2 regions of the Streptomyces sp. NPDC006208 genome follow, and region 2 is predicted to be linked to the other one. Evidence: riboswitches for the same ligand, from Rfam matches in the RefSeq annotation. Region 2 holds a riboswitch; the other holds the start of a gene.
The links. A riboswitch is a leader RNA that binds a small molecule or an ion and turns the genes downstream of it on or off. The one in region 2 is predicted to bind thiamine pyrophosphate.
Positions count from the first base shown of each region.

Region 1 (4,205 bases), on a different contig from region 2:
GCGCTCCACGAAGGAGGCGTCGGTGGCGAGGTCGGGGTGCATCACCTTGAGGGCGAGCACCCGGTCGAGACGGGTGTCGACGGCCCGGTAGACCGTGGCCATGCCGCCGACGGCGATGCGCTCATCGACTCGGTAGCGGCCGTCGAGCACCTGCCCGACGAGGGGGTCCTGAAGGGTCGTATCCACGCCGTCGAGTCTACGATCCGTGACGGACAGCGGTTTACGGGTCTGGCAGGACCGCAGCGGTACTGAAGCCGAGCTGTGACAGCGTGCAGCGGTCCGGGGCCCCGCTCCCGGGCGCGCCCGGGAGCGGAGCCGTCCCGCCTCAGAACGCGGGCCGCTCCGGATCCAGCGCCGCACGCCCCTCGTGGGGCGAGGACGCCTCGGCGAAGTGGCGCCGCGGGATCCGGCCGGCCCGGTACGCCAGGCGCCCGGCCTCCACGGCGTGCCGCATCGCCTCCGCCATCAGCACCGGTTCCTGCGCCCGGGTGACCGCCGACGCCAGCATCACCGCCGCGCATCCCAGCTCCATCGCCAGCGCCGCGTCCGAAGCGGTGCCCGCGCCCGCGTCCAGCACCACCGGTACCCGCGCCTGCTCGACGATCAGCTCGAAGTTGTGCGGATTGCGGATGCCGAGGCCGGACCCGATCGGTGAGCCCAGCGGCATGACCGCCGCACAGCCCACGTCCTCCAGCTTCCGCGCGAGCACCGGATCGTCGTTCGTGTACGGCAGCACCGTGAACCCGTCGTCGACCAGGACCTCCGCCGCGTCCAGCAGCTCGACCGGGTCGGGCAGCAGCGTGCGCTCGTCCGCGACGACCTCGAGCTTGATCCAGTCGGTGCCGAGGGCCTCGCGGGCGAGGCGGGCCGTGAGCACCGCCTCGCCGGCCGTGAAACAGCCCGCCGTGTTCGGCAGCACCTGGATGCCCAGCCGGGTCAGGACGGACAGCACCGAGCCCTGGACGGTCGGGTCGAGACGGCGCATGGCCACGGTGGTCAGTTCGGTGCCGCTCGCGACCAGGGAACGTTCGAGCACATCGAGGCTGGGCGCTCCGCCCGTGCCCATGATCAGGCGGGAGGTGAAGGTGGTCCCGCCGATGGTGAGACGGTCGTCGGCCATGGCGTCAGCCCCCCTGCACGGCGGTGAGGACCTCGACGCGGTCTCCGTCGCCGAGCCGGGTGCCCGCCCACCGGCTGCGCGGCACGACCGTCTCGTTGACGGCGGCGGCGACCCCGGACGGCGCGGCCGTGAGCGCGGCGACGAGCGCGTCCAGAGTGGTGCCCGCGGCGCACTCGCGGGCCTCGCCGTTGACGGACACGTTCAGTACGGAGACGTTCATGCGGGCTGCTCCTGGGGGACGGGGGAGAAGCGGCGGGGCGTGAAGGGGCGGGCCTCGTAAGGCAGTTCGCCGTCCGTCAGCGCGGCGGACAGCGCATCGCCGGTGACCGGCGTGAGCAGCACCCCGTTGCGGTGGTGGCCGGTGGCCAGCAGCAGACCGGGCAGAGCGGTCGGGCCGAGCAGCGGGGCGTTGTCGGGGGACCCCGGCCGCAGCCCGGCGAGCGTCTCGGTGAGCGGCAGCTCGGTGATCCCGGGCACGAGCTCGTGGGCGTCGCGCAGGAGCTCGTACACCCCGCCCGCGGTGACGGTCGTGTCCCAGCCGAGCTCCTCGCTGGTCGCGCCGACGACCAGCTCGCCGTTCTCGCGCGGCACGAGATAGACGTGGCTGCCGCGCACCACCGCCCGCACGGTGCGCGACAGGAACGGCGCGTACGCGCGCGGCACGGTCAGCCGCAGCACCTGGCCCTTCACCGGGCGCACCGGGGGCAGCACATCGTCCGGTACACCCGCCAGCCGGCCGCTCATGCTGCCGCCCGCCAGCACCACCTGGTCCGCGCCGAGCTCCGACCCGTCAGCGAGCATCGCGCCCACCGCCCGGTCGCCGACCACGACGAGGCGCTCGGCCCACGTACGGCGCAGTTCGACGCCGGCCCGCTCACAGGCCTTGAGCAGAGCCGCCGCCAGCCGCCGCGGATCGACCTGGTGGTCGCCGTCCACCCGAAGGCCGCCGCGCACACCGGGTGCGAGCATCGGCTCGAGGCGCCGGCACTCGCGGCCCGTCAGCCACTGCGAATCGAGGCCCGACCGGCGCTGCAGGGCGTGCAGTTCGCGCAGATGCGCGCGGTCGTCGGAGTCGAGGGCGACGGCGAGTGTGCCGCAGGCGCGGTAGCCGACCCGCTCGCCGGCGGCGTCCTCGAGTTCGGCGACGAACGCGGGGTAGCGGCGCGCGGATTCGAGGTTGAGGGCGAGCAGGGTCTGCTCGCCGTAGTGGAGTTCGGTGACGGCGGCGAGCATGCCGGCCGCGACCTGCGCGGCGCCGCGGCCGGGCTGCGGATCGGCGACGGTCACACGCAGTCCGCGCTGCGCCGCCCGCCAGGCCGTGACCAGACCGATGATTCCGCCCCCGATGACAAGGACGTCTGGTGAACGAGACATGGGCGTCCAGCCCCTCCCTTCGCCGGCATGACCCGGATCAGGTTCGTACGGTCGGAGGCCGGCCAGCCTCCCTCTCAGCCCGGTCCGTCCGGGCTCCCGCGAGTGCTTTACGGTGGCCACCATAGCCCCACGCCCCGAAGCGAAGTAAGGGAGCCGAAGGCCCGGCAAGGCCGCTCCGCGGACTCCTGCCGGCACCCGTGGCGGACCGGTCCTCGGGCCGTGCCCCGAACCCGGACCAGGGTCACCTACCACGAGGAAGAGGGCCTGATCCGGGCCGGCCCGGAAGGGCGGCGTGAGGAGCGCCGTCCAGCAGGTCCTGGAGCAAGAACCCTCCTGACGAACCGTCAGGTACGTAAGGTTGTCGGGTGAGCGAGCAGCAGACAGCACAGGGCGTACGGCGAGTGGTGGTCGTCGGCGCGGGCATGGCCGGCGTGCAGACCGCGGTGGCCCTGCGCGAGGCGGGCTTCACCGGCCCCGTCACCCTCATCGGTGCCGAACCCCATCAGCCGTACGACAGGCCCCCGCTCTCCAAGGCGGTCCTGCTCGGCAAGGCCGAGGGCTCGGCCTTCGACGTCGACTTCGAGGCGCTCGAGGTCGAGCTGAGGCTGGGTGTGGAGGTGACCGGCGTGCGCCCCGCGGCACATGAACTGGACACGGCCGCCGGGCCCGTTCCGTACGACGTCCTGGTGCTGGCGACGGGCGCGGAGCCCATCACCCTCCCCGGCACCGAGGGGGTGCCCGGGGTGCATCTGCTGCGCACCCTCGACGACGCGGCGCGGCTGCGCCCGGTCCTGGCGGAGCAGCACCGGATCGTGGTCGTGGGCGCGGGCTGGATCGGTGCCGAGTTCGCGACGGCCGCCCGCGAGGCAGGCTGCGCGGTCACCGTTCTCGAGGCCGCCGACCGGCCGCTGGCCGGTGCGCTTCCCGCGCAGGTGGCCGCCCCGATGGCCGAGTGGTACGCCGATTACGGCGTCGACCTGGTCACCGGCGCTCGCGTGGCCGCGATCGAGGAGGGCAGCGTCGCCCTGGCCGACGGGCGCCGCATCCCGGCCGGTGCGGTCGTCGTCGGCGTCGGCGCCCGGCCCGCCACCGGCATCCTCGCTGGTTCGGGAATCACTCTCGGCGCGGACGGCGCAGTCGAGGCCGACCGGTATCTGCGCACTTCCGTGCCCGACGTGTACGCCGTCGGGGACTGCGCCTCCTTCCCCTCGGGGCGCTACGGCGAACGGCTGCTGGTGCACCACTGGGACAACGCGCTCCAGGGTCCGCGTACCGTCGCCGCCAATGTCATGGCCGACGCCCGCGGCGCGGAGCCGGAGGTCTACGACCCGGTGCCGTACTTCTGGTCCGAGCAGTTCGGGCGCTTCGTGCAGTACGCCGGTCATCACGCCGCGGCCGACGCCTTGCTGTGGCGTGGCGACCGGGCCCAGGACACCTGGTCGGTGCTGTGGCTGCGCGACGGCGCGCTGGTCGCCCTGCTGGCCGTCGGCAGGGCCCGCGACCTGGCGCAGGGCCGCAAGCTCATCCAGTCCGGCGCGCGCCTCGACGCGGGGCGGGCCGCGGACCCGTCCGTCCCTCTGAAGGCGGCTGTCGGATAGCTTCCGGCTACCGACTGTCAGTCCCGGATGGCAGGCTTGTCCTGTGACCGAGATTGACGCAAAGATCGATGCCCTCGTCCCCGCCTGGCTTCACCTGCCGGACATCGCGGAAA
Region 1 covers NZ_JBEXSW010000009.1:115,616-119,820, reverse strand. The annotation lists gene pknB (Stk1 family PASTA domain-containing Ser/Thr kinase) at 1-186, opposite strand, end outside; gene ABZ208_RS09560 (thiazole synthase) at 326-1,120, opposite strand; gene thiS (sulfur carrier protein ThiS) at 1,125-1,340, opposite strand; gene thiO (glycine oxidase ThiO) at 1,337-2,494, opposite strand; TPP riboswitch at 2,492-2,604, opposite strand; gene ABZ208_RS09545 (FAD-dependent oxidoreductase) at 2,917-4,092, shown strand; gene ABZ208_RS09540 (Rv2175c family DNA-binding protein) at 4,136-4,205, shown strand, end outside.
Region 1: it holds a riboswitch for thiamine pyrophosphate, as region 2 does, so the genes downstream of both, thiO (glycine oxidase ThiO) here and thiC (phosphomethylpyrimidine synthase ThiC) in region 2, are expected to answer to the same signal.

Region 2 (4,205 bases):
TCATCGAGCAGAACTTCGGACCGCACATGGAACAGAAGTGCGCGGTCTTCGCCGGTTCGGCCGGCAGCGTCTCGTCGTGGAACTCCCGTGCCGTGTCCGGGTCGAGGGCCAGGTTGAACTGGTCCTCCCAGCGGAACTCGAACCGGGCGTCCGAGAGCGCGTCGTCCCATTCCTGGGCCCCCGGGTGCCCCTTGGCGAGGTCCGCCGCATGCGCGGCGATCTTGTACGTGATGACACCGGTCTTGACGTCGTCACGGTTGGGCAGCCCGAGGTGCTCCTTCGGCGTGACGTAGCAGAGCATCGCAGTGCCCCACCAGGCGATCATCGCCGCGCCGATTCCGGAGGTGATGTGGTCGTAGGCGGGCGCCACATCGGTGGTCAGCGGCCCCAGGGTGTAGAAGGGGGCCTCTTCGCAGATCTCCTGCTGAAGGTCGATGTTCTCCTTGATCTTGTGCATGGGGACATGCCCCGGGCCCTCGATCATCGTCTGGACGTTGTGGCGCTTGGCGATCGAGTTCAGCTCACCGAGCGTCCTCAACTCCGCAAACTGCGCCTCGTCGTTGGCGTCGGCGATCGAGCCGGGACGCAGCCCGTCCCCGAGGGAGTAGGTGACGTCGTACGAGGCGAGGATCTCGCAGAGCTCCTCGAAGTTCTCGTACAGGAACGACTCCTTGTGGTGCGCCAGGCACCAGGCCGCCATGATCGAGCCGCCGCGCGAGACGATGCCGGTCTTGCGGCGCGCGGTCAGTGGCACGTAGCGCAGCAGCACGCCCGCGTGGACCGTCATGTAGTCGACGCCTTGTTCGGCCTGCTCGATGACGGTGTCCTTGTAGATCTCCCAGGTCAGCTCCTCGGCCCTGCCGTCGACCTTTTCGAGGGCCTGGTAGAGCGGCACCGTGCCGATCGGGACAGGGGAGTTGCGCAGCACCCACTCCCGCGTGGTGTGGATGTTGCGCCCCGTGGACAGGTCCATCACCGTGTCCGCGCCCCAGCGCGTCGCCCAGGTCATCTTCTCCACCTCCTCCTCGATGGAGGAGGTGACCGCGGAGTTTCCGATGTTGGCGTTGACCTTCACCAGGAACCGCTTACCGATGATCATCGGCTCGATCTCGGGATGGTTCACATTCGCCGGAAGTACGGCCCGGCCGGCGGCGATCTCCTCGCGCACCACCTCGGGCGACACGTTCTCGCGGATGGCGACGTACTCCATCTCGGGTGTGATCTCGCCCCGGCGCGCGTACGCGAGTTGGGTGACCGCCTGCCCGTTGCGGCCCCGGCGCGGCTGCCGCGGGCGGCCCGGGAAGACCGCGTCGAGATTGCGCAGTCCCCCGCGCGGTGAAGTGTGCTTGAGCCCGTCGTCCTCAGGGCGCACAGGGCGGCCCGCGTACTCCTCGGTGTCACCGCGGCCGACGATCCAGTTCTCGCGCAGCGGGGCAAGTCCACGACGGACGTCGGTCGCCACCGCCGGATCCGTGTACGGGCCGGACGTGTCGTACAGCGTCACGTCGCTGCCGTTGGTGAGGTGCACCTTGCGCACCGGCACCCGGAGGTCGGGGCGCGAGCCCTCGACGTATCCCTTGTGCCAGCCGATGGACTTCCCTGCCTCGTCGTTCTGCATCGAGGCAGGCGTGCGTGCGTCCGACATGGTCATGAGACCTACTCCCTACGCCGGCATTACCCGGTAACAGGTTCGGCGGTCGGCGCAGCGTCGTCAGCGCCCTCTCAGCCCGGTGCTCCGAGCTCCCGCGTGTTCAAAGGTGCCACCACGCTAGCGTCATATCCGGCGTGCTGAACAGTGGGCCCGTCGCTTCTTGCGATGATCGGTCGGTGACCTCATCGCCGCAGGCCCCAGAACCGCACGGCCACCCGACCGGCCATACGCACAGCCACGGGCCCGCAGCGCCCGTCTCCAGACACCTTCGCAAGGTCATCGCAGCCGTATTGATCCCCTTCGCCACGGCCGTGGTCGTCGGTCTCGCCGTGCTGTGGCCCGGCGGGGTACCCGGCCATGAGCGCAGCGGGGTCGGCTTCGACCGGCAGACGGAGCAGGGCAAGGTGGTCAAGGTCGAGAAGGTGGACTGCGCGGACGTCAACGTCGGGCAGGTCCCGCCGACCGGCGACACGTCGACCCCCGAGGGGCGCGAGGCCGGCAACGCCCAGCAGGGCAGCTGCGGGAAGGCCACGATCGAGGTCACGAGCGGCAAGGACAAGGGCCGGACCTTCACCGAGATCGTCCCGCCGGACGCGCCGCGCCAACTGCGCGCGGGGCAGGGGGTGGTGGTGGCATACGCACCCGATGCGCCCCGGGATCTCCAGTACTCGGTGACGGACGTCGACCGTACGGTGCCGATGGTCGTACTCGCCGGAATCTTTGCGCTCGCCGTCGTCCTGGTGGGACGAATGCGTGGCGTCATGGCCCTGATCGCGCTGACCGTCTCGTTCGCCGTGCTGACCATGTTCATCCTGCCCGCGATTCTCCAGGGATCGAATCCGCTGGTCGTCGCGGTCGTCGGGGCCAGCGCGATCATGCTGTGCGCGCTCTACATGTGCCATGGGCTGAGTGCGCGCACCTCGGTCGCGGTGCTCGGCACATTGATCTCCCTGCTGCTGATCGGGCTGCTGGGCTCTGTGTTCATCGACTGGGCGAGTCTGAGCGGCAACACCGACGACTACACCGGACTGATCCACGGCCTGTATCCGGACATCGACATGAGCGGTCTGCTGCTGGCCGGCATCATCATCGGCTCGCTCGGTGTGCTCGACGATGTGACGGTCACCCAGACGTCCTCGGTCTGGGAACTCCACCAGGCCGACCCGGCGATGGGCCCGCGTGCCCTCTACCGGGCGGGCATCCGCATCGGCCGCGACCACATCGCGTCCGTCGTCAACACTCTCGTACTCGCCTATGCGGGCGCGGCGTTGCCCCTGCTCCTGCTCTTCTCCATCGCACAGTCCAGCGTGGGCACCGTGGCGAACAGCGAACTGGTGGCGGAGGAGATCGTGCGGACTCTGGTGGGGTCGATCGGGCTGGTCGCCTCCGTACCGCTGACCACGGGCCTTGCGGCACTGGTCGTCTCCGCCGACAGGACTGCGGCTGCTGCGGGCGTGTCCGGATCGCCCGCGGCGCAGGGCGGATCGCCGGGCCGCGGCGGCCGGGGCCGCCGGCGCAAGAAGTAGCCGGCCGGGAGACGAGGCGGCAAGGTCAGCCGGCGTTCTCCTCGGCGAGGATGCGCCCGAGCGCTGCCACGAGGCTCTCGTCGAAGTCGCTGAGCGCGCGCTCCTGGCCGAGGGGAACCAGCTTGTCCGTGCGGTCCAGGAAGGCGACGAGGGGTGCCACCCCGGCCCGGAAGAGCGCGGAGTCGTTCCCGACGCGCAGCCGGATCCTGACGTCCGAGAGTCCCTCGGGCTGTGTGGGCGCGATGTGCACATCGCCGTCCCCACTGGGCGCGTTGATCCCGTCCAGCAGCAACTCGCGGCCGAACGCCCAGGTCACGGGCGCATCGCCGGGCAGGTGAAACGTCATCCGCACCGCATAGGGGTCCCCCGTCTCGTACTTGAGCTCCACCGGGATCCGGAAGGAGAGCTCCTCGGAGACGAGGAAACTCATCAGGACCTCGGCCTGGACCGACTCGCGCATCACATACCTCGCAGGTGACGAAGCTGAATGAACCGTGCTTATGGAGCAAGAAAACGGCCAGGAACGATCCCCGTAGGCCCTCTTGACGTAATCGTGGTGGAAGGGCTAACAGATCACAAGGAGTGATATTTCAGATACTGATAGAGAAGGCGAGTGACCCCAGGAGCCCAGCGATACCACTGCGCAACTGTTCCACGGCAGGGAGTAGCCGCGCTGCCTGGTGGAGGGGGAGTGAAATGGCCATCGTGGCCGCGGCGGAGCCGGCTGTGATGGGAATCGCGGCACAGACCGTGCCGAGCGCATATTCCTGACGCTCCACCACCACTTCCGTCCGCCCGACGGAGGAGAGCCGTTCCAGCAGCGCGCACCGGTTGCGCACGGAGTACGGGGTCACCGGCTGCACGGGATGGCGGTCCAGATGATCCCGGCGGGTACGGTCGTCGAGCTGGCTGAGCAGACACTGCCCGAGCGCATGCGCATGACCGGTCTCGCGGAAATCCGCCCACTCCGTCACCGCGGGGGCCTGGGGGGTGTCGGCAACTGCGACGAGTTCGATCTCACCCTCGCG
Region 2 covers NZ_JBEXSW010000006.1:178,969-183,173, forward strand. The annotation lists gene thiC (phosphomethylpyrimidine synthase ThiC) at 1-1,651, opposite strand, end outside; TPP riboswitch at 1,644-1,757, opposite strand; gene ABZ208_RS06705 (YibE/F family protein) at 1,828-3,177, shown strand; gene ABZ208_RS06710 (SsgA family sporulation/cell division regulator) at 3,203-3,637, opposite strand; gene ABZ208_RS06715 (IclR family transcriptional regulator C-terminal domain-containing protein) at 3,768-4,205, opposite strand, start outside.